Regions from separate parts of the Peribacillus sp. ACCC06369 genome, predicted to be linked through region 2. Evidence: riboswitches for the same ligand, from Rfam matches in the RefSeq annotation. Region 2 holds a riboswitch; the other holds the start of a gene.
The links. A riboswitch is a leader RNA that binds a small molecule or an ion and turns the genes downstream of it on or off. The one in region 2 is predicted to bind S-adenosylmethionine.
Positions count from the first base shown of each region.

Region 1: another riboswitch for S-adenosylmethionine. It lies ahead of QUF78_RS06415 (methionine ABC transporter ATP-binding protein); the one in region 2 lies ahead of mmuP (S-methylmethionine permease).

Region 1 is NZ_JAUCEN010000002.1:1,143,124-1,155,152, forward strand. It holds gene fumC (class II fumarate hydratase) at 1-354, shown strand, start outside; gene QUF78_RS06380 (hypothetical protein) at 463-705, shown strand; gene QUF78_RS06385 (ABC transporter ATP-binding protein) at 773-1,918, opposite strand; gene QUF78_RS06390 (PucR family transcriptional regulator) at 2,043-2,927, opposite strand; gene QUF78_RS06395 (NAD-dependent epimerase/dehydratase family protein) at 3,160-4,194, shown strand; gene QUF78_RS06400 (iron-containing alcohol dehydrogenase family protein) at 4,343-5,449, opposite strand; gene QUF78_RS06405 (MetQ/NlpA family ABC transporter substrate-binding protein) at 5,514-6,335, opposite strand; gene QUF78_RS06410 (methionine ABC transporter permease) at 6,388-7,056, opposite strand; gene QUF78_RS06415 (methionine ABC transporter ATP-binding protein) at 7,043-8,059, opposite strand; SAM riboswitch class I at 8,127-8,231, opposite strand; gene QUF78_RS06420 (MBL fold metallo-hydrolase) at 8,518-9,342, shown strand; gene QUF78_RS06425 (hypothetical protein) at 9,620-9,808, opposite strand; gene QUF78_RS06430 (YheE family protein) at 9,900-10,103, opposite strand; gene QUF78_RS06435 (YheC/YheD family endospore coat-associated protein) at 10,167-11,363, opposite strand; gene QUF78_RS06440 (YheC/YheD family endospore coat-associated protein) at 11,360-12,029, opposite strand, start outside.
Region 2 is NZ_JAUCEN010000002.1:2,956,585-2,968,613, forward strand. It holds gene QUF78_RS15115 (hypothetical protein) at 493-660, opposite strand; gene mmuM (homocysteine S-methyltransferase) at 1,258-2,220, opposite strand; gene mmuP (S-methylmethionine permease) at 2,217-3,605, opposite strand; SAM riboswitch class I at 3,688-3,790, opposite strand; gene QUF78_RS15130 (flavin reductase family protein) at 4,022-4,630, opposite strand; gene QUF78_RS15135 (alpha/beta hydrolase) at 4,651-5,259, opposite strand; gene QUF78_RS15140 (ring-cleaving dioxygenase) at 5,259-6,206, opposite strand; gene QUF78_RS15145 (ring-cleaving dioxygenase) at 6,231-7,208, opposite strand; gene QUF78_RS15150 (nitroreductase family protein) at 7,452-8,051, shown strand; gene QUF78_RS15155 (alpha/beta fold hydrolase) at 8,233-9,285, opposite strand; gene QUF78_RS15160 (hypothetical protein) at 9,278-9,781, opposite strand; gene QUF78_RS15165 (SDR family oxidoreductase) at 9,809-10,570, opposite strand; gene QUF78_RS15170 (OsmC family protein) at 10,920-11,375, shown strand; gene QUF78_RS15175 (YkuS family protein) at 11,421-11,672, opposite strand; gene QUF78_RS15180 (YuzL family protein) at 11,771-11,905, shown strand.

The DNA.
Region 1 (12,029 bases), 1.8 Mb from region 2:
ACAATTGGATTTGCAGCAAGCCAAGGTAACTTTGAATTGAACGTATTCAAACCAGTCATCATCTATAACTTCCTTCAAACAGTGAAATTATTGACGGAAGGCATACACTCTTTTAACATTAATTGTGCGGTTGGCATCACTGCAAATGAAGATAAGATCAAAGAAAATGTAGATCGCTCCCTTATGTTGGTAACAGCATTGAACCCGCATATTGGTTATGAAAAAGCAGCCAAGATCGCCAAAACTGCATTCAAGGACAACTCTACCTTAAAAGAAGCGGCATTGAAATTGGAGTTCCTCACGGAAGATGAATTCAAAGCATGGGTCGATCCCGCTAACATGGTTAATAAATAATTCCATAGGAGTGCCCTCCCGCCGGTATTAGGGAGGGTGTTTCCATGTGTTAAAATAATGAAAGCAACAAATACTAGATCATAAGTATCGGGAACAGGAGGAATAACAATGTCTTTATGCCCGCTTTGCAACGGTCTAAGAAAAATTCATGTAAATTGCCCGGAATGCAGCAGCAATCTTGAGGATAAAGGGAAATTCATGGATTACGCTGATGATTACAGTGCTTATATGGATATCGACACACTTAAGCTGAACGACGGATACCCCCAATCCCTTCAAAAAGGCCAGTGCCCGCATCTTATGAAATGCTCTGAATGCGGACATGATGAAGTGGTATTGGTCCAGGAATAGATTTGACCCTTATTTAATATTTGAATAAATGAAAAAAAGACCCATTCATGAACGGGTCTTTTTACGTTTAATTGGCAGATAACTTCATGCTTTCCTGCATTTGTTCGTCCTCTTCAACTAAAATGCGATGTTCGGTCCCTTTATCAAAAAAGTGTGCTTTATTCATGTCAAGGGCTAGTTTGATGTTCTCGCCTGCCTGGATAATATTCTTGGCATCTACCCGTGCGACGAAGTCCTGCCCCTCTAATGTGGAGTAAAGCATGATCTCCGCGCCCATGAGTTCGGCTACATCAATTTGGGTTGTGAATATACTGTTGGGGGACTCCGTGAAGCAATCTCCTTCGTTATGGAAATCCTCCGGACGGATGCCAAAGATCATTTCTTTTCCGACATATCCTTGATCACGCAGCATTCTCATCTTCAATTCTGGTATTTCAAAGGTTTGTTCACCAATTTTAAACATGCCTTCTTTTAATGTTCCGGTAAAGAAGTTCATGGCAGGCGATCCGATGAAGCCGCCGACGAAAACGTTTATGGGTTTCTCGTAAACGTCTTTTGGGGCACCGACCTGTTGGATGATACCATCTTTCATTACGACAAGACGTGTCGCCATGGTCATTGCCTCTGTTTGGTCATGTGTGACATATATCGTTGTGGTGTCCAGACGTTTATGTAGCTTTGCGATTTCAGCACGCATTTGAACCCGCAGCTTTGCGTCGAGATTGGATAATGGCTCATCCATCAAAAATACTTTTGCGTCCCTTACAATTGCACGGCCTAGTGCCACACGCTGGCGCTGACCACCTGAAAGGGCTTTCGGTTTTCTATTTAGCAGCTCTTCAAGTCCGAGGATCCTTGCAGCTTCATTGACCCTTTGCTTGATCTCCGCTTTTGGCGTTTTCCGGAGCTTTAATCCAAATGCCATATTGTCATAGACGGACATATGTGGATATAAGGCATAGTTCTGGAAAACCATCGCAATATCACGATCTTTAGGGGGGACATCATTGACTCGTTTGCCGTCTATAAATAAATCCCCTTGGGAAATGTCTTCCAGTCCGGCAATCATCCGTAAAGTCGTCGATTTGCCGCAGCCTGAAGGTCCCACAAAAACTATGAATTCCTTATCGGCAACACGAAGGTTGAAGTCTTTAACAGCTGTCACCTTTTTATCATAAATCTTGAATATATGATCCAATACTAACTCTGCCATGAAAAATCCCCCTTTTAAACTATTGATTACTTGTACTAATTAAATATAGTCTAAGCTATCAGTTTAGAAAAAAGTATGGGCACATTGCACAAAAAAGGATGAAAACCCCTGTTTGTAATGAAAATTAATCATTCAGTAAAAGAATCAAGTACGCAGTCAAGGCGTGACGAAAGTTCCTAATATCGAGACCAGTTCTTTCAGAGAATCTATCTATCCGGTATTGTAAGCTGTTCCGATGTATATAAAGCTGTTTGGCGGCATAGGTGGCATTGGAATTACATTCGATATACGTTTTGATCGTTTTGATAAGTTCAGTATCCTGCTTGGTCTTGCCGAGAATCTCATTGATATACCACTTTGCATTCGTAACGGAAAGGTCATTTATTAATGAGTGGGGGATGATGTCTGCTAAATCAGCCACCTTTAGATCCGGCAGATGCACTTGTGCCAAATAAAAACATTTTTTCTCCTGGTTCCTGTGATGATGAAGGTCTTGATTTACAGGGTGAAAGCGCCCGGTGAACATACGTGTCTTTACATAAAAGTCACTTTCAAGCGTGGAAGAAATGGCGATTAGTTCTTTATTTGATAAAGGTCCATCCTTGTCCGTTTCAATCAAGATTCCTGACGTTTCATTTTCCCAGACCAATGCTGCATCAGATGGAACGAAAGCGAGGAAGGCGTCTTCAAAATCGGAGTTGGAAAAATCTGCATGAGTCAGCTTGAAATGAATGAATCGAACATTCTCCCAGCTTGTTAAGGGCAATGGTGCATTCGGTTCGGATAAAAAAGTTTTCCATGATACGTCTTGATACGTATTTGGGTTATTTGGGTTTATGCAAGGAGCAAATAGCAGTTCCAATAAACTGATTTCTTCTGCGGTGATTTCTGAACGGGGAATCCCAAGTATACTTCTAGAGTCTTCGAACCAAACATATTCAGAAATTTCATCAGTATCCATTTTATTGGTAATAGCATTCGGGAATTTTTGTTTAAGATTTTCAAGCATCGTCTCCACCTTCTTTCTTCATATCCATATCATTATAGCGAAAAAGAATAAAGTGCAAAAGATTAAGAATATTACTAGTTTTTAAGAAAAACGACATGACAAGGTCAAATCATTCCGGTAAACGGAAATTCATGGTTAAAAGCGAGTTGGAATAAAAGTTGGAATTATTGTTAATTTTAGGAAAGGGTTTTGCGTATGCTTTATGGAATATCGTTTAAGAGGAGGCGATTGTATGAACATTTTAATATTGGGTGGTACACGGTTTATAGGCCGGTATTTAGTTAAAGCTGCGATTGAGAAAGGGCATGATGTCACACTTTTTAATCGTGGAAGCAACCCTGATGTTTTTGGCGAAATCGAACAATTAAGAGGGGACCGCGACGGGGATCTGGAAATGTTGAAGGAAAGACATTGGGATGCAGTCATTGACACATCGGGTTTTATCCCTCGAACTGTAGAGAAATCTTGCAGATTACTGAATCAGGTTAAACATTATACATATATTTCAAGCTGCTCAGTTTATAAGGATCCTAGCAAACCAGGCATTGATGAAAATGGAGCGGTTCATATACTAAATGATGCAAAAGTAGAAGAAATCACCCGTGGAACGGCTGGACCGATATACGGGGAATATTATGGTCCGCTAAAATCATTGAGCGAAAAAGCAGCTGAAAAAGAACTGCCGGGGAAAGTCTTGTCAATTCGTGCTGGCCAAATAGTAGGTCCTTATGATTACACTGACCGTTTGCCATACTGGCTTAAGAGAATAGCGGAAGGGGGAGAAGTTTTATCCCCGGGACGCCCTGGCCGTCCAATCCAATTTATCGATGCAAGGGACTTAGCTCAATGGATCATACAAATGATAGAAAAAGGTATGACAGGTGCATATAACGCCGTGGGACCGGATTACACTCTAACTATGGGTCGTTTACTTGAAGACTGTAAAAAGGTGACAAGAAGCAATGCTGCCTTTACATGGGTATCTGAAAAGTTCTTGATGGACAATAAAGTCGAGCCGTGGGGAGAGATGCCTTTATGGATACCGGAAGAGTTCCCTTTTCCAGGAGCCAAGGAACCTTTGAATGGATTTTTGGCTTTTGATAACAATAAAGCCATCAATAATGGACTAACATTCCGTCCGCTTTCTGAAACACTCGAAGATATTTGGGATTGGGAAAAGAATCGACCAGAGTCAGCTGATAGAAAAGCTGGTATCCACAGACAACATGAAAGTGATCTCCTTCGATTATGGAAACAGACAGTCTGATGAAAACTTCTTTTATTAGACTGAAGGATTGGCACCACATTTTGTTTAATAATAGGTACATAGAGAAAAGGGTGATTTGAAACAAGCAATGTTATGATTTGATTCCTTAATGTATTAAAAAACGATGGGGAAAAACCCCATCGTTTTTTCAGTCCATGGATGTGCTTGCGTGGGTTGTGAGGACTTCAAGGTTTTCCATGGCTGCTGTCACTTTTTCCCGGTTAATATCAGGGAAAAGAAGATGGATGCCTTCCTCTTCTTTGACAGAGTGGGCTGCAATCTCTTGAAGTTCCGCCCTATGTTCAACCGTCAGACCAATATCAAACAATGTCATAGGCAGTTTAAGCACCTGGTAGAATGGAATTAATTGTTTGATTTCTGAGAATTTCCCTTCCAACATAAGCTGGACTAAAATGCCATATGCCACTTTTTCCCCGTGAAGTAAATGATGCGTTTGCGTGATGGAAGTCATGCCATTATGAATGGAGTGGGCACCGGCAATGCGCAGGTACTGGTCACCAAAGCCGCCAACTAGACCACTGGTGATGATGTTCGTTTCAATTACACGCTTTAGTGAGTCTGTCCATTTGCCCTTTTCCAAATCCGCTAGGGCTTCCTCGCCATATGTCAATAAAACTTCCTGACATTGCCTTGCGGCCATATGTGCCAATTCAATACAAACGGACTTTGTGGCAAGTTTTTCGACCAATGCATTGCCCTCATACCATTTCGCCAATGTATCGCCGATTCCTGCCCGTAAAAAGCCAATAGGCGAATCCAATAGAATTCCCGGTTCGATAAATAACATCCAAGCGCTTTTTTCATGAATATCATAGCGGACATAGGAACCATTATCATCATAAATGACACTTAACGGTGTCCAGGCAGCGCAGGTGGAAGCCAGGGTTGGTATGAGGATGATTTCCTTTTGAAGCGAGTTTCCGGCCGATTTGGCGAGGTCGAGCAGCTTACCGCCTCCAATGCCGATTAATGCATCCACACCTTGTTCAAGAGCTGACTTCTTGACGCGTTCAATTTCCGGGTCACTGCATTCCCCGTCGTATGTGAAAAAGATCGTCTCAATATTTTCGAAAGAAGGAAAAAATGGTTCTGCAACTTTCCATGATTTTCTTCCATGAATAACGAGCACTTTACGAATGTTCGCTTTACTCAGTTTTGCTTCCAGTGTTTCAAGGACATTAGCTTTACAGGCATAATAGGCTGGGCCGCTGCGGACTTCCAGTAGGGTATTCATATTCGTTCTCCTTAATGTAAAGGCCTGTTTCCCTGAAAAGGGAAAGCAGGCCTCGATTATTTGATCATTTCATCCAATCTGGTTTTCCGAATCCGGCAAAATTGCTATCGATCACTTTTTCAAACTGGGCGGATTCCACTACTGATTTAATATCTTTGGCAAATTGAGCGTCTACATCTTTTGTATTCACTGCAACAACGTTTCGATACATATCTGGCATCTTTTCTAAAACAAGGGCATCCTGGAGGTCCATTTTCGCTGCGAGAGCGAAATTACCAGGGACAGCTGATAGGTCAACACTGTCTGTTGCGCGGGGCAATTGAGCGGATTCCAATGGCTTGAATTGGATGTTTTTTGGATTTTCCGTTACATCCTTTTCAGATATTTTTAAAGGGTCGACATCTGGGTCAACCTCAATCAATTTTTCATCCACCAGCACTTTAAGTGCACGTGCAAGGTTAACCGGATCATTTGGCAATGCAAGGGATGTACCGTCTTTAATTTCTTTCAACGATTTATATTTGTTCGAGTATATGCCCATTGGTGCTGTTGGAACTATGATAAGGTCGGAAAGCGTTAGATCATTTTCTTTAGCGAAGTTATCCATGTACACTTTATGCTGGAATAGGTTGGCGTCGATCGAGTTGTTGCCAAGCGACTTATTCGGCTGGATATAGTCGGTGAACTCTACGATCTCTATTTTGTAACCGAGATCTTCCAGACCTGGCTGGATTGCTTCTTTAACCATATCGGCGTATGGCCCGGTAGTCGCCCCGATCTTCAATTCTTTTTTGTCTTCAGTTTTTGGGGATGCATCATCGCTTCCGCAAGCTGCCAAGCCAAGGGCAAGTGCACAGACTGATAATAACGAAGCTATCTTCTTCATTTGAAATTCCTCCTGAAATATATGTATTGAATCATTGGAAAAATGACTGATTCTATCGTTTGTTAACTAAGTATGAGGCTTTGTCACCAACCATTTGAATGATTTGTACAAGGCAGATCAACACGACGATCGTCGTGATCATGACCGTGTTGTCATAACGGTAATAACCGTACCTGATGGCCAGGTCACCAATTCCCCCTCCGCCGATTGTCCCTGCCATTGCTGAGTAACCGATCAGTGAAATGGTCGTTAATGTCAGCCCCTGAATGATTCCCGGTTTTGCCTCCGGAAGAAGTACATCCTTGATGATCATCCATGGAGTGGCCCCCACGGCAATTGCAGCTTCAATCACTCCTTTGTCTATTTCACGTAATGCCGATTCCACGATCCTTGCAAAAAAAGGTATCGCGGATACGGACAGGGAAACAGAAGCCGCTCTTGGCCCTATCGTCGATCCAGTAAGCAGTTCCGTTAAAGGAAGGAGGGCGACCAAGAGAATGATGAACGGGATTGAACGGACAATATTGACTGCGAAACCGAGTGATCGATTCACGACGCTATTTTCAAAGAATAAATTCCTGGTTGTCGTAAACAGCAATACTCCAAGTGGTAAACCTATCAGAAGGGCTACCGCAAGGGAAACGCCGACCATATAAATTGTTTCAAGAAAGGCTTTATTAAGATCAGGTAAAATATTGACGATGGAATCAAGAAATGACATGTTTTAACACCTCCACAGAATTGGAACGATTTTTTATATATTCCAATGCCGAATGAATTTCAGCGGCCTCACCGATTAACTCAATGATCAAGATGCCTAAAGGGACATCCTGAATATACTCAATTTTACCGTGCAGGATATTCCCCTTTACTGAATGGGATTGGAGAGCGTCGGAGAGAATCGATTCACCGGCGGTTTGCCCTTCGAATTGAATTTTAATAATCGTTCCTTTACTTTCTTCAATCAAATGTGAGGGAAGTTCGAAATCCAATACACTGCTGATGAATTGCTTCGTTAATTCCTGCTTTGGCTGTGAAAATATTTCATAAACGGAACCTTCTTCAATTACCCGCCCATCCTGCATGACGGCGACTCGGTGGCATAGTTCTTTGACCACTTCCATTTCATGTGTAATCAACACGATGGTGATCCCGAGCTCCCTGCTTATCTTTTTTAATAACTGTAAAATCGCTTTTGTTGTTGTTGGATCAAGGGCTGAAGTCGCTTCATCACATAACAGTACGGTGGGGTCATTTGCTAAGGCCCGGGCTATGCCGACCCGTTGCTTCTGTCCACCGCTAAGCTGTGCCGGATAGACATCTTTTTTATCACTGAGACCTACGATTTCCAGCAATTCCAATACACGTAACCTGATGGCGTCCTTCGATTGATGCGCGGCCTTTAAGGCGAAAGCGACATTTTCATAAACGGTTTTTGAACTGACCAAGGAAAAGTGTTGAAATATCATTCCGATTTTTTGACGTTGTTTACGAAGCTCTTTACTTGATAAAGAGGTTAAATCAATGCCGTCAATGATGATATTTCCAGCTGTCGGACGTTCAAGCAAATTCAAGCAGCGGAGTAATGAGCTTTTTCCAGCTCCGCTGTAGCCGACAATTCCATACACTTCGCCTTTTTGAATGGTTAAAGATACGTTATCCACTCCGATAACTCGGTTTTTCTTCGTGATGTATTCCTTTCGGACTGAACGGATTTCAATCATGATCCTTCCCCCTTAAACATGAAAAACTGCCTCTATCATTCAGAAAGAGGCAGCGAAATTATATCTCGTCTTATCTTTCAGAATGCAAACATTCTGCAGGAAGTGGCACCGTTCCCGAAGGGCGGTTGCCGGACATCACAGGGCCTGATCCCTCCGTCACTCTTGATAAGTAAATTATTATTTTAGAATATTTCAAGTTTTATAATATAATCTATAATATTTGTAAAATTCCACAATGTCAATCGTTTCTGTGATTTGGTGATAGTTTTTTTTCGATAATGTTCCGTGCGGTTCATTAAAACCATTCCTGTCAAAAGGGCTCTTAGTCAATAATCCGTCTTTTACATCCAGATATTCCATTATTTCCTTGTCAAAAGGGTAAAGAGGTAATACATTTATTATAATAAAGTGAAAAAGGGAGAAAAAACTATTTTTGTACAATGATGGGGTGAAAATGGATGATAGAGATTAAGACGGTAAATGATGTGGTTTGTGTGCACGGGACTCCTGACGGTATCAAGTCGGGGATGAGTGTCTATGTTTTTTTAACGGATGGGCTATTGATAGATACTGGCGCACAGATTTTATTGGAAGGACTTGTTTCATTCTATGAGTCCGCAGACTTCGATGCAGTTGCCCTTACGCACTATCATGAAGACCATACGGGAGGCGCTGCCTGGATAAAGGAACATAAAAAGGTTCCGATATTCATTCATCCGATGTCGGTTGATGCTTGTGCGAAGGATGCTGAATATCCTGAATATCGTAAAATGTTTTGGGGAAAAAGAGACGCCTTTAAGGCTGAGCCGCTAGGCAAGGCCATTCATTCCCGCACCCAAACGTGGGAGCCGATTTTTACCCCTGGTCATGCGAAGGACCATATGGTGTATGTGAATCACAGCACTGGCATGCTCTTTTCAGGAGACCTTTTCGTAACACCAAAAACAAAGCTTATCTTACGGGAAGAGTCTGTCCCGATCATCATCGATTCCATAAAAAAATTACTCCGATATGACTTTGGGGAAGTGTTTTGCTGCCATGCTGGACATGTGCCTGACGGAAAGGAAATGTTTCGAAAAAAACTCGATTATTTGGAAAACCTCCAAGGTGAAATTTTACGCTTACATGATCAAGGGCATACAGTCCATGAAATCCAGCAAGTCGTTTTACCGAATCGCTATCCCCTTATCGAGATATCTGAACATGAATGGGATTCAGAGCATATCATAACTTCGATATTATACGAAAATGTTTTGAATGCCAGGGAGAATGGAACTATTTGAATATTAACAATAGATATTGAAAGGACGAGCTCTGATATTAATGCTTTTAGCATAATACCAAATGCCTACGGGGGATAGAATGCGGGAATTGGAAAAGGCAAGAAGACAGCATGTTGTAATATTTAGTTTGCAATCAAACAACTTCCATCCGGGAAGTTGTTTTTTTATGGAGGGGGGTGCTTTACATAAAAAAACATTTGATAGTGGGGAATATGACGCATGAACTAAAGTTCACTTTTTTTAAGTGGAGCTCCCCAAAAAGGGAGCCCACGAGTGTTTATTTATTGATATTGGGATCTGTTTCATCATAAAAATCATGTGCTTCCTCGATGTTCTGAAGGTTAGCGACTTCATACACATTTCCGCCTGCCATTCCTTCATTGATTATTCGATCGATATCGAGGAAAACGGAATCCTTGCCATCATATTCGGTATCCTTCAAAAATGTCATTTTTTCTTTATCCAAAATAAATCCCTCCTAGCCTTTTCTTTAGTTTAGGCAAAGGAGGGATTTTTATTCCGTTCAGGGGGTTAATGAATGAAAAAGGGGAAAGGGCTCATTCATATACATGGTAGACCATTAAGTCATGGATCATGCTTTTGAGTTGGGTTTCATCTGTTTCGGAAGGTGGGTTGGCTGTCCATTCGATGGAACCATCTTTATGGTATAAGGCTTTGATTGCCTCCTTTTTGAAATAAAATGAAATTTTCCATCCTGGCAGATTCTTATGCAGTGGTGCCCACTGAAAATGGGTGATCATATGTATAACCTCCATATATGCTGTCTTTCATATCATTATAATGTAAAACGGCAGCTGGAGGTGTCATTTTATTGTCAGGTTGGAAAAAGTCAATTCAATGAAAAGATTTTTTAAATGCAAAAGCCGGTTAGCTTCAATTTCCTCTTCATCGAACTGCATGGGTTTTGAGTTCACTTCGTATATGAAGAGCGAACCCGATTCATCTTCGCCTACATCAATGGAAAATTCTCCGAGAAACCCGATTTTTTTCGAAAGAGTCTCACCGCATTTTTGGGCGATATTCGCTAATTTTTGATTCAAGCTTCTTGATTGCAGGTCTTGATAAGGAAAAAGCTTACCCCCTCGGGGAGTGTGGGTGGTGATTTCCTGAGTTTGTGACATCCTTACTGCTTTGCCGGTCACTTTATAAAAACCTTTTTCATAATGGACGAGAATTCGGTAATCGTAACGATGACCAAAAATTTTTTTCGGTATGATCGCCTGTTGAGCAAGGTAGCTTCTTTTTAATAAATCCCTTTTTTTTGTTTCCCAGAATGAAGTGAAATCCGGAAAGGACTCACTATGCTTTAGGCTATTGAACAAAAGTGTCTCATCAGGATTTTTGATGATGGTATAAATGCCCTTCCCTTGGCTTCCTTTGCATGGTTTAAGGTAAATATGCCTGTGGGTTTCGAGGAAAGCATCCAAGCAATCGCTGTTCCGCAGGATCATGGTGGGGGGGAGGTGAGTGGTGAGGGCCCCGTCTTCCGTTAATGCTTCGAACATTACATATTTATCTATAAAACAAGGGTTGAAAAGGTTCATTCGATATTCTTTAAAGTGGTTGATGAGACGCTGGAATTCTTCTGAAGCCTCATAGCCCCTCGATGGGATACGGTTATAGATGATGTCAGGGAGGGGCATCTTACACTCGATCCATTTGTTTGAAGTGGAGGAAAAAACATACCCTCTCAACGACTCGGAATGCAGGGCATTTCCTGTGAAAGCATAAGTCAAAATCCCGTGTTCCAATAAATATAAGGATAGGTCCCGAAAAAGGGTCAGGTTTCCACCCAAACCTGATTCCTTTTTGGGATTGGAAACAGTCAGTATTCCGACGACAAGCATCCGGTTACCTGGAAATATGGTGATAGGAATTAGGGGGTGATTCGAATGGTCCTTTTTATAGCTGATCTCCTCTTTGGCAGACCCGGCGAAAAGATCCGCATTCTCATGAGTGTGGTGCCAATTTTCAGTGCGGATATCGTAAAAAATGTTCATCGCGGCACACTGATTGATTTCGTAATCGTCTGTTCCGTAAGGTAAATGGCATAATCAAGGCTGAGCTTTCTGGTCAGCAGTTCGAAATCCTTGAGTTTTGGATGGGAGAAGATGGAACGTCCAGGTTTGGAATTGGCTTCAAACATCCAAACCTGCCCTTTTTTATCCAATCCAAAATCAAATCCTATTTCTGCAATGATGCCGTCCAAGTTCTTTTCTATACTGTCACTTAGAATCAGTGCGGCTTCCGATAGCTTTCGTTCGACTTCTTTCGCTTCATCGTCATCTCCAAACAATTCGGCGACCGTTTTGATGACACCCCCGCTTTTAATATGGGTCGTGACGCTACCGGCACCAGCGATTTTTGCTGCAATCGCGGACACCTGCCATTTTCCATTACTGTCCTTGTTCGTATGGACCCGGAAATCCACTGGACGTTTTTCAGATCGAATTAATGGGATGCCCTGCTGCACGATAAGGTTCTCAAGCGGCCGGTCGTGAAAAATATGTTTAACAATGGCTTCCAAAGTGGAAAACTTTTGCAGTTTATTTTCTTTTGCTTCATTTGTATAGCGGCAATAGTAAACATCCTCATGCTTATCATAAAGAATTTGGTGAATCCCTAGACCGAGGCTGCCGTGAATGGGCTTTATATAAACTTGACGG
Region 2 (12,029 bases):
GGTCTGGGCTCTGTAATAAACCAATGTCCCGAGAAAGTAAGTTGGAGGTTTTTTATCATTTAATAGAAGAAAGTCGTCTTATCATAGATCCTCCATTATTTTTATCCTGTTTTCCACTCTTCTTACAAAAAAATTTAACAGAATTTTTTGTAATTCTTCCGTTTTCCCTCCATTTATTCGCTTATTTAAATTTAATCACTCCGACTTTCCAATGACAGAAAAAACCATAGCATAGCTCATGGTTTTTTCCCAATCTCATATATGGAAATTAATGAAATCTTTAAAAGAAAATACGAAGCTGAATGTTGGAACCATCATCATGAAGTGGAACATACGTTATTATTCATGTGCTGTTTTTCGGAAAGCGAAATTTTATAAGCCTTAAAAGAATGGGAAATTGCTTAAGCAAACAATAAAATTGCAATACCTTGCTAGTACTATCTTATGAGCATATTTTAAAAATGACTAAACTATATACTGCTTCCCAATAAATTAAGGCATCTCGTCTTCTTTTTCCCGATTTTTAAAAGCTTCATGTGTGACAATATCCTCTATCTGTTCATATTGTCGACTGTGTTCTTTCTCTTCGCTTATTCTATTATTAGGTAAATTCCCTGGATGTCCTTTTTCTTTGTGATTAAAATTTTTACCACGACTCATATTCATTCTCTCCTTTCTATTCTTGTTTGTTTAGTTTTCCCAAGCGTAAAAAAAATATGATTTAATTTCCCTTTTTACTGATCGTGAATCATTTTGTTAATAAGGAACTTTCATTCTAGGTTGACTCACATCTCATTGCTTCTTGCTTTAATGAAGGCTGTTTTACATTGTTGCCTTAAGCAGTTTGGCTAAAAAAGTAAAGGTGAATCTGAACCTGCTGCAAAATCGGATACATTACTCTCTAAATCCCGAGAGATAGCACCTAATATTTCCAAATCCCTCCTTTCTCGTTCAATATTCGTCTAATTGTACATCATGACCCAAGCAATCAAGCGGCAAGATCTGCAACCACCGTTAAGTAGGCGCAATTCGGTCAAGTGCATACATGAAACGAATCAACTTATTTCAGAAGCCCCTAGAAACAATAAGAAATTCTCCCTTTCCTTTCAATAACTCAAATCTGAATAAAGAGACAAAAAGAACAGGAACCGCCTGATTAAGACGATTCCTGTTCTTTTTATTTTTGACAAGACGAGAGGGAGGGTTTTCCCACTTCTTACATAGCTTATAAAAACAGTTTGAAATCCAAAAAAAAGGCTATGAGGATACCACCTCGGATGGTCGCCACTTTCTTGAAATCTCTTCAATATGATGAGGTGCCGTTCTGCAGCAACCTCCAATCAAACGTGCCCCTGCATGGTGCCATTCTTCGGATTTCAGGTCGAACTTGTTACAAGATTCTTGACCATGCCATGTTTTGGTATCCGGATTATAAGTTTCACCAGAATTCGGATAAACAATAATTGGTTTTTTCGTGTTTGCACTCAACACATTGATAGCTTCCGTGACAACTGATACTGGTGCACAGTTAATGCCAATCGCTGCAATTTGCTCATTTTCCTCAAACAACCTCGTACACTCCTCCAGCAATGTACCGTCACTTATCGCTTTCTCATCTTTCAAGGAAAAGGATAGCCAAGCATACACTTCTGGATAATCTTTCAATAATGAATCCAATACTTTTGCTTCTTGAAGGGATGGAATCGTTTCAAATGCTAAGAGATCAGCACCTGCTTCAATCAAAACTGATATTCTTGGGCGATGAAATTCTACTAAGGTTTCATCTGAAACACCATAGTTTCCTACATATTCTGAACCATCTGCAAGGTACGCCCCATAAGGTCCAACTGATGCAGCAACCAATGGCTTGGGTCTATTTGTTTGCGTTTCATCCTTCCAATAATCATCCCTTGCTTTCCTTGCGAGTAACACCGTTTTCCGAATTAACTCCATGGCCTCTTTTTCTTGTATCCCATGCAGGGAGAAACCTTCAATGGTGGCTTGGTAGCTTGCAGTTATCGCACAGTCCGCTCCAGCACGAAAATAAGCAGAGTGAACCTTATAAATCACTTCTGGATTTTCAATTAATACACGTGCAGACCACAGGGGATCGTCCAAATCACATCCATACCGCTCAAGCTCTGTAGCTAGAGCTCCGTCCAGAATCATGACTGAATGATCTCGTAAAATAGCGTCAATTGGGTTTATTTTATTCTTCATGATTTTACTCCTCTTTTCTTTGAAGATTGTGTAATATAATAAGTTCCATAGCAAAACAAAATAAATGGAATACCACAATAAAGTGCTATCCTTTGTGTAGGGTCAAAGGCAATTCCTATACAAGAAGCAAGACAGAGTATGAAAGAAACGATTGGTACGAACGGATATAATGGTGTACGATAAGCCAAATCATTTACTGAATTTCCTTCTTTTATAAAACGTCTTCTGAATAGGAACTGTGAAGCGCTAATACTCATCCAAACTACAACCACGGCTAGACCCGAAATGGATACAAGGACGATATACACCGTATCCGGTGCAATAATACTCGAAAACAAGGCTAAGCCACCACCCAACATACTGAAAATGACTGCATTTATCGGAACACCTCTTTTTGTCAATTTTGCAAATATAGGTGATATCGTTTTCTTATCTGCAAGGGACCAAAGCATTCTGGAAGAGGCATATAGACCTGAGTTTGCAGCAGACAAAATGGCAGTTAAAATAACAAAGTTCATGATATCCGCTGCATATGGCACTCCAATTCGTTCAAGAACTGCAACAAAGGGGCTCTCTAATACGCTTGCATCCGAAACAGGCAATAATGCGGATAATACAACGATGGTTCCTACAAAAAAGATGATCAATCTCCATAATGTCATGCGGATTGCCTTTGGTATCGTTTTTTCTGGATTCACAGTTTCTCCAGCTGCAATTCCGATTAATTCAGTTCCAGAAAATGCGAAATTCACCGCAAGCATCGTCATTATAATGGCAAAAGCACCATTCGGAAATAAACCTGCACTTGTAAAATTGGAAAATAGCGGTGCTGATTGTGAGTTAGTCATTGGAATAAAACCTACCATTGTCGCTGCTCCCAAAATAATAAATATCACAATCGCAATTACCTTTATAGACGCAAACCAAAATTCGGATTCAGCGAAAAACTTAACGGTCCAAGCATTTAATGCCAAAACCAATATGGCAAATAGAGCACTCCATATCCAGACATTGATTGATGGAAACCATCGCTGCATCAACAATCCTGCAGCCGTGAATTCCGAACCTAGTGCAACAGTCCAGGTTAGCCAATATAACCAGGCTACTGTAAACCCTGTCCCTGGTCCGATGTATTTGGCTGCGTAGCTATGAAACGCACCTGTCTCGGGCATATGTACTGCCAGTTCACCTAGACATAGCATAACTAGATAAACCACTAATGCTCCAATCAGATACGAAAGGATAGTGCCAAACGGGCCAGCCTGCTGAATCGTATAACCCGAACTTAAGAACAAACCTGTTCCAATCACCCCGCCAAGCGATAGCATGATTAAATGCCGTGTTTTCATTTCCCTTTGAAATTCTTGTTTCCTTTTGTTCTCCATTCATACTCTCCTTTATCCTGCATCCAGAAAAAACGAAAACGCACTCTAAAAAGAGTGCGCTACTGACAAATAAAAACGTACGGTCTTATCTATCAAGGTTTCACCCCCTGGAATTAGCACAGTGTCTTAGCGGACCTGTTGCTGAGGTTTCATAGGGCCAGTCCCTCCACCTCTCTGGATAAGAAATTAATTTTTTATAACTTTATCAATCTATGAAAAAATTGTCAAGTTTTGTTTTGGAATATAAAGAATTCCCTTTACATTCTGACGATTTCGTCACCTCCGGCATGATTGCTTGTTTTGGTACAGTCGCTCACCGTATTAGAATTGCAGATAATGCTAACCGGGAATAAATTTGGTATAAAAAAAAATGACGACATCTTAAAAGATGACGCCATTTTTTCTTTCTTATCCACTTAAGGTCGTTCCATTTCAAATAATTCCCCTAGTTTTGTATAAGTATGACCCGCCAATCTTGCTACAGGTTTAAGCCCATTCTGGTCAATTCGGCCATTATGGTAAATATCATGCTCTATATGATAGCAGACTATTTTCCCTATCAATAAATCACAACCAGGTTTATCTAGGGAACCTCCCAATGGAATCGCATGCTCTAATGTACATTCAAAGCGTACCTTCGCTTCTTGCAATCCTGGTACGGATACCTTATTACTAACAGCCGTCGTGAAATTGGTCAGGCCCAATTCACTTTCATCTGATGGGAGTTCCTTGGCCGTTCGATTTGCATCAGCAACATTGTTTTCATCAGTGATATGAACAACGAATTCCCCTGATTGAATTGCATTTCGGGCAGTGTCCTTTGAAACTCCTTCTTTCCGTTGAACAGAAATGGAAATCATCGGAGGATTGGAACTGACTATGTTAAAAAAGCTGAACGGCGCTATATTGATGGTACCGGTTTCGGATTGTGTCGTAACCAGAGCTATGGGTCTCGGTATAATGCTTCCAGTCAAAAACTTATAATTTTCCCGTTCAGTCAGACTTTCAGGATTTACTGAAATCATCATCATTCCCTCTTTCATTCTTATATAAAGTTCTTATGAAACCATGAACCTGCTGCCTCGACCTCTGAACGTGTTAACTGATGACCGTAATTTTCCCAGTGAACTTCCACCGAAGCACCAGCTTGCAATAAAAGTTGATTAAGTTCATCCGTTTCTTCTGCCGGGCAAATCGGATCGTTTTTACCTGCAGCAATAAATACAGGTATTTCTGAGAGTGACGGCATAGCAATCCCGCGTCTAGGCACCATTGGATGATGAAGAATCGCTCCTTGTAGTGCCCCTTCGAAATGGAACATCAAACTTGCCGCTATATTTGCACCATTAGAATAACCTAATGCTACCACTCTGTCACGGTCGAAGTCATATTGTCCGGACGCTAATTCCAAGAAGTCATTAAGCTCATTCGTACGGAAAATCAAATCTTCTTCATCAAAAACCCCTTCAGCTAACCGACGGAAAAAACGAGGCATTCCGTTTTCAAGTACATTTCCCCGTACGCTCAATACGGATGAACCCGGTGAAACCATTTCCGATAATGGCAAGAGATCTGTTTCCGTTCCTCCAGTACCATGTAAAAGCAAAAGTAACGGAGCTTCTGGATTACTTCCTTTTTGAAAAATATGCTTCATCATTTATCCTCCTCTAGTACTCTCGGCACTGCCGGCAGTAACGTTTTCTCCATGATTCCCCTTTTTTCTTCCAGCCATGGCGGGAGCATCAATTTACTACCCATCGTTTCCTTCGTCTCATCATGAGCAAAGCCAGGTGGATCTGTGGCAACTTCAAAGAGTATGCCTCCATCTTCCCGGAAATAAATGGCATCGAAGTATTGACGGTCTGTAAATGGGGTCACGCCATAGCCATTGTTACCGATATGTTCTCTCCATTCTTTATGATCTTCATTATCGATTGCACGCCATGCCAGATGATGAACAGTTCCTACTCCGATTTTTCCATTTGGCAATACGGTTTTTTTAACATCTATTAAATTTCCGATGTCCGATGTGGATTTGAAGCGGATGAAATCGTCCTCTTCCCCGATCTTTTGCAGGCCCATCACTTCCTCTAATAGTTCCATCGTTTTGATCGGTTTTGACGTCAATAATACAGCACCGCCGAATCCCTTGACCGCCTTATCAGCTGGTACACCGCCGAATGACCACTCGCTATTTTTACCTTCTTTACGCTCAACCAGTTCAAGTTGTAAACCATGTGGGTCTTGGAATTTCAGATATTCCTCACCGAAACGTGATGACTTTTCAAAGTCTATATTAAATTTACCCAAACGCATTTCCCAGAAGCCCATTGAACCTTCCGGAATGGCATATGTCGTAATCCCCACTTGTCCAGAGCCAATTGTCCCTCGGTATGCCCCAGGCCAAGGAAAGAAAGTGATGATAGTACCCGGTGAACCTGATTCATCTCCGAAATATAAGTGATAGGTGCCTGGATCATCAAAATTAACGGTTTTCTTCACCATACGCATTCCTAATACTCCAGCATAAAAATCCACATTCTCTTGAGGATTGCCTACAATTGCGGTTATATGATGTATTCCTGCATTTTGCTTTCGCATGCCGATTACTTCCTTTCCCGTTGATTAATTTGTTGATTTAGTATTCAGGGGTTTTAAATTCGATTCAATATCTTTTCTTTTCGATTCTAAAAATGGTGGCAGTGCGAGGTTCTCACCTAGGTGCTCCTCTGCTTCATCCACTGCAAAACCAGGTCCATCAGTCGCTAGTTCAAATAATATGCCATTCGGCTCCCTAAAATATAGTGAACGAAAATAAAAGCGGTCCACATATCCCGAGTTCACGAATTTCGATTCACTAATTTTCTCTATCCATTTTCTCAGTTCTACTTCATTATCCACCCGGAAGGCAACATGGTGTACTCCCCCTCTCCCCAATCGTTCTCGGGGAATGTCATTCCTTTCTTCGACATGGACTTCCGCTCCTGTTCCTCCCTCACCTATCTCGTAAACGACAATCGGATTTTGCCCCCTAATTGAGGATGGGTATGTGCCTGATTTCCTGAACCCCAATACTTCGGTAAGAACGCTTTGCGTTTGTTCAATATTGGGTACAGTAAGTTTAACTGGTCCTAATCCTATTATGGAAAACTCTTGCGGTACCGGGCTTCCATCCCATGGTAACCCTCCTTGAACGCCTTTATTATCCTGATCGGAAACAAGAAGAAGCCTTTGCCCTTCAGGATCTTTAAAAGAAAGAACCTTCCTTTGAAAACGGGTTGATATTTCATCATGATCAACCTTGGATTCCACAAACCGTTTTTTCCAATATTCGAGTGCTTCATCATCCCTCACCCGTAAAGAAATTTCTGAAATACTATTGTTTCCTTCATGAGTGCGGGCAGCATTGGGAATTTCAAAAAACGTCAGTTCCGTTCCCGGTGAACCAATTTGGTCTCCATAAAATAAGTGATACACACGAATATCATCTTGATTCACCGTTTTTTTGATTAATCGCATCCCTAATACTTTCGTGTAGAATTCAAAGTTGTTTCCCGCTCTAGCTGTAATCGCCGAAACATGATGTAATCCTTTTAATTCCATCCGTACCACTCCTATCTTTATAAATCTCCCCTTAAGGAGATGAATTATCCGCCAATAATATCTCGAATTCGAGGTATCTAATCTGTTATACACAACACTTTTAATAAAAATATCTTGAATTAAAGATAAACGACATTTATATATTTGTCAACCATCCCTGATTCAAATATTTCAAACCATTCACTTAATAAAATAATAATATCAGGTCAAAATAAGTCGGTATAATTAATGGAGGTGTGATATATGGCTAAAGATTTTTCAAGTGCAATTGAAGATAGGCGCTCATATTATTCCCTTAGCAAGGAAAGTGTCGTCCCTAATAAAAGGATTAAGGAAGTTATCGATCATGCCGTTCAATATTCCCCTTCCGCTTTCAACTCACAAAGTGCAAGAGTGATTGTTTTAACCGGGAAAAGCCACGACCAATTATGGGATATCACAAAAGAAACATTAAGAAAAGCAGTCGGTGACAAAGATTTTGAAAAAACGGAAGAAAAAATGAAGTCATTTAAAAATGGTTATGGTACGGTTTTATTCTTTGAAGATCAGGCCATTTTAGAAAGGCTTCAAGAACAATTCAAAACGTATGCCGAAAACTTCCCGATTTGGTCTAACCAATCATCTGCCATTTTACAATTTGTCGTATGGACTTCCTTGGAAATTGAGGGGTTTGGTGCAAGTCTTCAGCATTATAATCCTTTAATCGATGACGAGGTGAGAAAGACATGGGATATATCAAGCGATTGGAAACTCATCGCACAGATGCCTTTTGGAAGACCCACTGCAGAGCCTGGCGATAAAGACGTCTCACCACTTGAAGAACGAGTGAAATATTATCAATAATACATTAGGGCCGGCTCTACATACTGAGCCAGCCCTTACTTTTATTTCACTTTAATAATCTGGGAAAGTCGCAAAGAATTTTGAAAATATCAATGACGCAAAGCCCATAAATTCTACAACCGGCATGATTTTATTATACTCATTGTCGTTCAAAACGTACATTTCGCACCCCCCTAGTAACCTATTGAATTGGGGAAGAACGCCCTGGTAGCCATTCCTTCAAATAAGATGGGAGTTCACCCGAATATTGTTTTGCAGCATGTCCACTTTTCAGTAGACTGAATGTCTTATCCTTGCATGTTAAATGCTCCATTACCGGATAAATCATTTCCTGTGGGACCAATCGATCATACTTACTAGCTATGACCAAAACACTAGCATCAATTTTTGATAGCTTCGCTTTTTTTCCCCTTACCTTGAAACCACCATTAACCAAACTATTTTTTATCAAAAGTTCTTTGGTTATTTGTTTTGCGGCTGCTCCGGATAATGGTACATGCCCATTAGCCCAAGCATTGAAACGGCGCCAATTTTGGACGTATTCCTCATCATCCGCTTGATTCAATAAAGATAAATAGGGTGATAAATAGATTGGAGATGTAATTAACCGGATTCCATATTTGACTGCACTGGCTGGGATCGTTTGATAAATATCGATCGTCTCGTCAAAATTCGCGGTACCTTCCTTTAACGCTTCCTGCCATTTATCAAAAAATTCTGAGGCACTGAAATCTACCGGTGTAACGGAGAGGATCAAATTCTTGATTGGCTCGTCTGCAATGGCAGCATATATTGCGGCTATTGTACCGCCGAGGCAAAATCCCATAACTGTAATTTCTGATGCTCCAGAGTGGCGTAATGCACGCTGCACCCCTTTTTGAATATAATCGATGATATAATCTTCGATCGATATTTCACCATCTTCAAAGCCCGGGCTTCCAAAATCAAGCAAATACACATCAAAACCTTCATTTACAAAAGATTCTATTAAACTATTCCCTGGGGACAAATCAAGAATCAAAGGAGTATTGATTAGTGAATATATAAGAAAAACCGGTACATCATATTTTTTTTGTGCTGACGGATAATGCCAAAGCGTTGATTTATTTTTTTTCCACACCGCTATTTTCGGCGTCAGTCCCACTTCAGGCATTGGCTGATTGGGAATATCCATTAAATGTTTCCATTTAGTTATGGATTCGGATTGATTTTTCGGCACTTTCCGCTTAGCCATTTGAATTCCCCTGTCCAATTGAATCGAACCCAGGCAACTGTGCACTTAACAATAAAGAGTTATTTATAAAATCCGATATCCTTTTTTTACTCCCTTCCATTTCATTGGATTCCAATCTTGATTTCTTTTTCATACTGCGCGATGAATTGGCATTCCGTTTATTGCGTAATGAAGAATTACCTTTGACAGTCCCTTCTCTATCCTCAACAAGTGTATAGACCAACTCTTCTAACCTATCAATCTTTTCTTCGAGCTGGATGATTAATTTCGCTACACTTGCCACATCTTTTTTTGTTGGATAATTCATGATGATGGACATTCTTTCTGATTCTTCCTGCATCCTATTTATTCTTGGAATCTGCATTTGTGCATTATCGCTTATTCTTTCTATTAACTCACGATTATTTAGCAAATCCTTAATTTTATCATTCAGCTGCTGCTCTTTTTGTGTGCCTATCAGTTTAAGTCCTTTAAAAAAATTTGATTTTTCCGTCATATATTTCTTCCTTCCTTTCTCCTCCGTTTACACTAATGCCGATATTCCACCGTCAATGATCAAAACATGTCCAACCATATAGTCAGAAGCCTGTGAGGCTAAAAATACGGCGGCACCCTTTAAATCATCTTCATCGCCAAACCTCCCCGCCGGAGTTTTACCTAATATGTCATAATTAGACTTTTCAAGAATTTTCTTTGTGATTTTAGTCGGGAAAAATCCAGGTGCAATTGCATTGACTTGGATACCGTACCTAGCAAGCTTTACCCCTAAATCCTTAGTCATTGTAATGACGGCACCCTTACTGGTGTTATAAGCTATGGTATCCAATAGCTCTGGAAACGTCCCGCCAAGACCCGACACAGATGCAATATTTATGATTTTTCCGGAATTTTGCTGCTTCATGATCTTCGCTACAGCCTGTGAAAACAGGAAAGTACCTGTAACATTTACATTCAATACTTTTTCCCACTTATCCTTGGGAAGATCAAATAGCGGCCCTGACCAAGACGTGCCGCTATTATTGACAAGAATATCAATCGTACCGAATTGAGCAACCGTTTCCTGTACCACATGATCAATATCACTCTCTTTCGTGATATCACATTCAAAGGCAACTGCCTTAATCCCCATTGATTGCAAGTGTTCGCATACCTCTTTACATACAGGAAGATTTCGTGAGGCAATGACTATATTAGCTCCTGCCTCCCCCAACGCCATGGCGATCTGTTTGCCCAGTCCCCTACCGCCACCAGTAATGATTGCCGTTTTATTAGTCAAATCGAACATATTACTCAAAGTAGTCAACTTTTCAGCCCTTCCGTAATGAATTATTATTTATATAACTAATCTATATTATTATAGAAAAGCCTATCCAATATGGTGCTTAAAATAGCCTAATGCCTCTGCCTTTTGTTTGACCAATCTTAACTCGACACCCTGTAATTTTTTTCGTCGTTTGTGAGAAATTCGACCGATCGGGCACATTATTCGGCATTTTCGGAGATTATTCGAACAGATCGGCACTTTTTTCGGCCATTTGGAATCTTAATTCGACGATTCAACACTTTCGAGCAAAATCGAATACATAACCTGTTTAATCGTTTACACTATTAGATATAGTAAGGAGGTTAAAAATATGACGTTACATCACTTTCATTTAACCGCGGAATGGCCTGGCGGCAGAAATGATATCGGCACGATTCAATCAGGAAATCTGCAAACACAGATAAGTATCCCTACGGAAATGGAGGGACCAGGGATTGGCACTAATCCCGATGAAATGCTGCTTGGAGCGGCCTCGACCTGCTATATCATTACCTTTGCTGCCATGTTAGAGCGAGCCCATATAGAAAAGGACAGCTTGACCATGCAATCGGAAGCCTTAGTGGATGTTACAAATGGTGTATTCACCTACAAGAAGATCATACATCGCCCTACACTAGTATTAGCACGGGATACATCAGAAAAAGTGGCTGAAAAAGCGAGGATACTTGCTGAAAAAGCTGAAACTTCTTGTATGATTTCAAGAGCGATCAAAGGTAATGTAGCGGTGGAATTGAACGTGACAATTTCCATATCACAACAACCTTGAACAGAAAAAGTGCCTAACCCTATATTGGGTTAGGCACTTTTTGAACTATTGAATTGCGTTCACTTTATTTTCAACCTGGCGGCACACTTCATCAGCCGTTAAACCATTTGCCTCTATGATAGACGCTTTTAATGAAGTATCGCTTATTCCCATCACATTACTTTCCATTCCTGTTACCACACAACAATCCACGTTTTTTGCGTCAGCTTCTTGTTTAATCTCCACAACATCAAAACCTTTTTCACGAAGTGCTTCCTGAATATTCGTTAATGATTCTTCAACACCGATTTTTGACATCAACACACACCTCCTCTACTTTCTAACCTGTCCTTTTTACCTTCAATATATGTATAGGATGCAAAGGAAATAGGGAAAGTAATATCGAGGTGATAAACATGAATGGTAAACACAAGAAAGATGCTTCACAAACTCGTTTAGGTTCTTCTCAGGTAGAGGGACAAGGTACCACTACGAAAGAAACCGGGTCCTTCACTCAACCATCTTCACTTAAAAAGCAAAAGCGTTCATGATAACCTAAACTATCATGGACTTCCGTGTACATGTTACACAAAAAACGCTTGGTTTAACAGCCAAGCGTTTTCCTCTGATTAATCCAATGTAAATGTAACATACCCAGTTTCCTTACTTTCGACC